DNA from 2 places in the Bacillus sp. V33-4 genome. Region 1 is predicted to be linked to the other one. Evidence: riboswitches for the same ligand, from Rfam matches in the RefSeq annotation. Region 1 holds a riboswitch; the other holds the start of a gene.
What was found. A riboswitch is a leader RNA that binds a small molecule or an ion and turns the genes downstream of it on or off. The one in region 1 is predicted to bind S-adenosylmethionine.
Positions count from the first base shown of each region.

Region 2: another riboswitch for S-adenosylmethionine. It lies ahead of CVD23_RS09810 (iron-containing alcohol dehydrogenase family protein); the one in region 1 lies ahead of CVD23_RS10735 (uroporphyrinogen decarboxylase family protein).

Region 1 is NZ_PGVC01000027.1:43,380-45,580, forward strand. It holds gene CVD23_RS10735 (uroporphyrinogen decarboxylase family protein) at 1-863, opposite strand, end outside; SAM riboswitch class I at 941-1,050, opposite strand; gene CVD23_RS10740 (prolyl oligopeptidase family serine peptidase) at 1,193-1,870, opposite strand; gene CVD23_RS10745 (ABC transporter ATP-binding protein) at 2,023-2,201, opposite strand, start outside.
Region 2 is NZ_PGVC01000024.1:103,844-106,044, reverse strand. It holds gene sufB (Fe-S cluster assembly protein SufB) at 1-836, shown strand, start outside; SAM riboswitch class I at 962-1,074, shown strand; gene CVD23_RS09810 (iron-containing alcohol dehydrogenase family protein) at 1,212-2,201, shown strand, end outside.

The sequences.
Region 1 (2,201 bases):
AACGCGTGGTCGACACCACCTACTTTTGTCGCGTTCAATGCTGCATCGAGATCAGGATTGCCTGCCGCCTTCGTATCCCAGCTAATCCCATCAATTGGGTAGTCGTTAAACCGTTCGGGATGGGCATGTGCCCCGCAGGTGTGCAGGATTCGCTTCCCTTGTTGGGCCGCTTCCAGCACAATGAGATCATAAGGTCTGGAAAACTCATTGAAGGCAGCCTCCTCAAACATATCCGGGTTAGCAGTACCGGTTACAGCGTAGAAGATGCCATCTGCGCCGGCACGATTCAATTCTATTACATAATCCGCCAATGTCAGCGCAATTGCATGTAAGGCGCGATGAACACCGGTTCTTTGTTCTGACAATAATGCTGCAATGGTGACAGGATCTCCACTGCCATAGACCGTATCATTCACATAAGCCGACTGGCCAGCCAGGAATAACAGCACCGTTAATGGTGAAAAGATCGTTTGGACAAGCGGAGTATCAGGCAGCCCTTGACGAATTTGTTTTACAGCCTCCAATTGCTCTTTTAATGGCGTGGATTCTATAGCTTTTTTTTCACGAATATCCCAAACATCTGAAGCTTTTTGGATGACTGCGCGTGTTTGTTTCGGAAAAACCGATCTATAATCCTGAAAATCGTATGTATTTCCCCATGCTTCTGCATAATACGTTGCCCGCGGATTGATTTTGACCCAGTCCCAATCGAACTGCTTCGTAAAAGCAACGGTCGCTTCTGCTAAGTCTTTAGCATTCTGTTCTTTGTCTAAAATATGGCGCCAGCCGCTGACTATTGGGCGGTCTGCCCGTTCACCGGACAATAAAGCTGCAAAACGTTGTTTCTTGTTCCATTCGCCCACTACTATATACCCTCCTTTTCCGCAGTAAAAAACCCTTCTTAAATCATTAAGAAGAGTAAGATGTCCTGCAAAGACGCCTCTTATCTTCCAAGCCTTGTGCTTGTTGGAATTAGCACAGTACTCCCTTAAAAAGAGTCCGCTGCCGAGGTTTCACCGGGCCAAATCCCTTCACCTCTCTAGATAAGAAAACCAAGTAATTTAATAAGATTAATAAGATAATAGCACTTGAGAAATAAACCGTCAATTGAATAACTTCATAATTTCATAAGTTCGAAACTTTGCCACAAATAAGTTTGTATTGCGAAACAATTCCAAAATAGACTTGCTCCTCATGAATGGAGCTTGCTTTGACTGAGCAGCCACTCGAAAAATTCCGGGTTGTTATACGTTTCCGTCCATGAATCATGCTTTGCATCTGGATAGACCGAAAACTTTACATTCCCTCCAGCTGCTTGAAGAGCAGCCACCATCTGTTCCGTCTCTTCAATTGGAATGATATCATCCTTCGCGCCATGAAAAGTCCAAACAGGGACATCTTTTAATCGATGAACGTTTTCTGCCGATCCGCCCCCGCATATGGGTGCTACCGCCGCAAACCTTTCAGGATTCTGGATCGCAAGCTCCCATGTACCATAACCGCCCATACTTAAGCCGGTTAGATAAATTCTGCTCTCATCAACCCGGTATTTTTGAATCGTCTGATCCAGCAAATTGATAACAGCATCCAACTCTAACAGCCAGTTCGAATATCGGTCCACATAATTGGGGCACTGCGGTGACAAAAGAATAAATGGTAGTTCCTTAGTCTCTGCCAGCTTCGGTAGCCCATTCCTTTTAAGAAACTCTACATTATTGCCACGCTCTCCGACTCCATGAAGAAATAGGACAAGCGGATAAGCCTTCTCCTGGTCAAAATGGTAGTCTTCCGGCAAATGTAATAGATAATCTAAGTTGACTTGTTTTCTTACGGTAATTTCTTTTTGAAATCGACCAGCTGTTTGCTTCATGTTAATCCTCTCTTCTTGAAAAAATAAAGTGTAAAGCTGCCTAATAGAATAGACAGCCCAGTAATAATTCTGATTGTTTCCACTTTATCACATTACATCTCTTTTCCGAAACAAAGTCAGCTTACCTGAAAACTGAGCTCCAAAAGTGCAGATCAAATGGATATCGCTGTTTCCTTCACACCAATGTTTACTTTCAAGCTAACCTTATCTCCAGGAATAAAGCGTTTATTAAAAACTGATGAATATACACTAAACGTTTGATCATTCACTAATACACTATAATGAATTTCATTTCCCTGAAACTGGGCGAAAAGAATTTCTCCCGTTACTT
Region 2 (2,201 bases), on a different contig from region 1:
TTCCAAAGGGTATTAAAGTCGAAACTCCGCTTCAAGCCTATTTCCGGATTAATTCTGAAAATATGGGCCAGTTTGAGCGGACATTGATCATTGTTGATGAAGGTGCACACGTTCATTACGTTGAGGGCTGTACAGCACCTGTTTATACAACAAACTCTCTTCATAGCGCAGTTGTTGAAATTATTATTAAGAAAGACGCATATTGCCGTTATACAACAATTCAAAACTGGGCAAATAACGTCTATAACCTTGTTACAAAGCGTGCTGTTTGTGATGCCAATGCAACGATGGAATGGATTGACGGAAACATTGGATCAAAATTGACGATGAAATATCCTGCTGTCATTTTAAAAGGCGAAGGCGCCCGCGGCATGACATTGTCAATCGCGTTGGCAGGTAAAGGGCAGCACCAGGATGCCGGTGCGAAAATGACCCATCTTGCGCCAAATACTTCCTCAACGATCATTTCGAAGTCAATCTCGAAACAAGGCGGTAAAGTAACGTACCGCGGTATCGTTCACTTTGGCCGTAAAGCGGATGGAGCGCGTTCAAATATCGAGTGTGATACGCTGATTATGGATAATAAGTCGACTTCAGATACGATTCCTTACAACGAAATCTTAAATGATAACATCTCATTAGAGCATGAAGCGAAGGTTTCAAAAGTGTCGGAAGAACAATTATTCTATTTGATGAGCCGGGGCATCTCCCAGGAAGAAGCAACCGAGATGATCGTAATGGGCTTTATCGAACCGTTTACAAAAGAATTGCCAATGGAATATGCAGTTGAAATGAATCGCCTGATCAAATTCGAGATGGAAGGCTCTATTGGTTAATAACTGTTCCGCCTGTCAACTGACGGGCGGTTTTTTTGTGATATCAAAAAAATGTCGCGATTAAAAAGTTCTTGACGAATAAAATAATAATGATTAAACTGACTATAACAATTTAATGAGCAAATCTCTTATTCAGAGTGGTGGAGGGACTGGCCCTGCGAAACCCGGCAACCGTTCTTGTCAATAGATGAGAAAAGGTGCTAAATCCTGCAAAACGCTATGTTTTGAAAGATAAGAGAGGATGATCTGTCATTTATTATGATTTCATGCCTCTCTTTTATCAGGGAGGCATTTTTTGTGTTTAAACAGCTCATTTAAAGTAAGTCAATGCTGGGCTAACCTTTTATAATGAGGTGATCTTTAGGGGGATGAGACATGGAAGCTATTACTGTACAAGGCGCCCCGATGCAGTATGAATGTGGGCAGGGCGCTTTGGAAAAACTCCCAATCTATCTTCAGGCTTTAGAAATTGAACGCGTTACTGTTTTACATGGGAAAACTGCCTTACAGGCGGCTCAACCTTTTTTAACAAATGAGAAGACAGAAAATTGGGAGTATATCGAATTAACCGGTCCTTGCACAGAGGGAATGACGGATAGACTTGCCAGTGAATTGCAGGGCAAGTCAGATGCAATTATCGGGATTGGCGGAGGCACGATTTTAGATATTGCGAAGGCAGTTGGTTATAAGGCGAAGCTGAAAACAGTGTTAATCCCGACCGTGGCGTCAACTTGTGCGGCGTGGACACCCTTGAGTGTTTTTTACAATCAAGCGGGTGAATTTTCGCATTACTCGATTTTTCCGACAGCGACAGCACTTGTGTTAATAGAGCCGGAAATTATCGCGAAAGGGCCTGTAGCTTACTTAAGAGCCGGTATTGGCGATACGCTTGCCAAGTTTTATGAGGCAGAAGCTTTACTTGAATCTTTTTTTCAAAACGAGTCATTGCCTGTTGCGGTTCAAGTCGGCAGGGAAGCAGCTGAACTTTGCAAACAAATTTTGCTTAAAGACGGCCGGGAAGCAATTCAATCATGTGAGAACCAGCTTGTTACCGCCGAGATCACTAGAGTAATCGAGGCTAATATTTTAGCAGGCGGGATGGTCGGCGGCTTTGCCGGAAAATATGGGCGGGTTGCCGGTGCACATTCGATACATAACAGTTTAACAGCCGTCAAGGAAACTCACGCATTCCTTCATGGCGAAAAAGTGGCCTATGGAATTCTCGTTCAGCTTGCAATTGAGTGCAACTGGAAGGAGATAGAACAACTCATCCCTTTTTATGTCGAGACAAAGCTTCCATACCGGCTAAAGGAATTTTCAATTGATCCTGAAAATAAGCAAGTACTTGCCTTCATTATTGGTAAA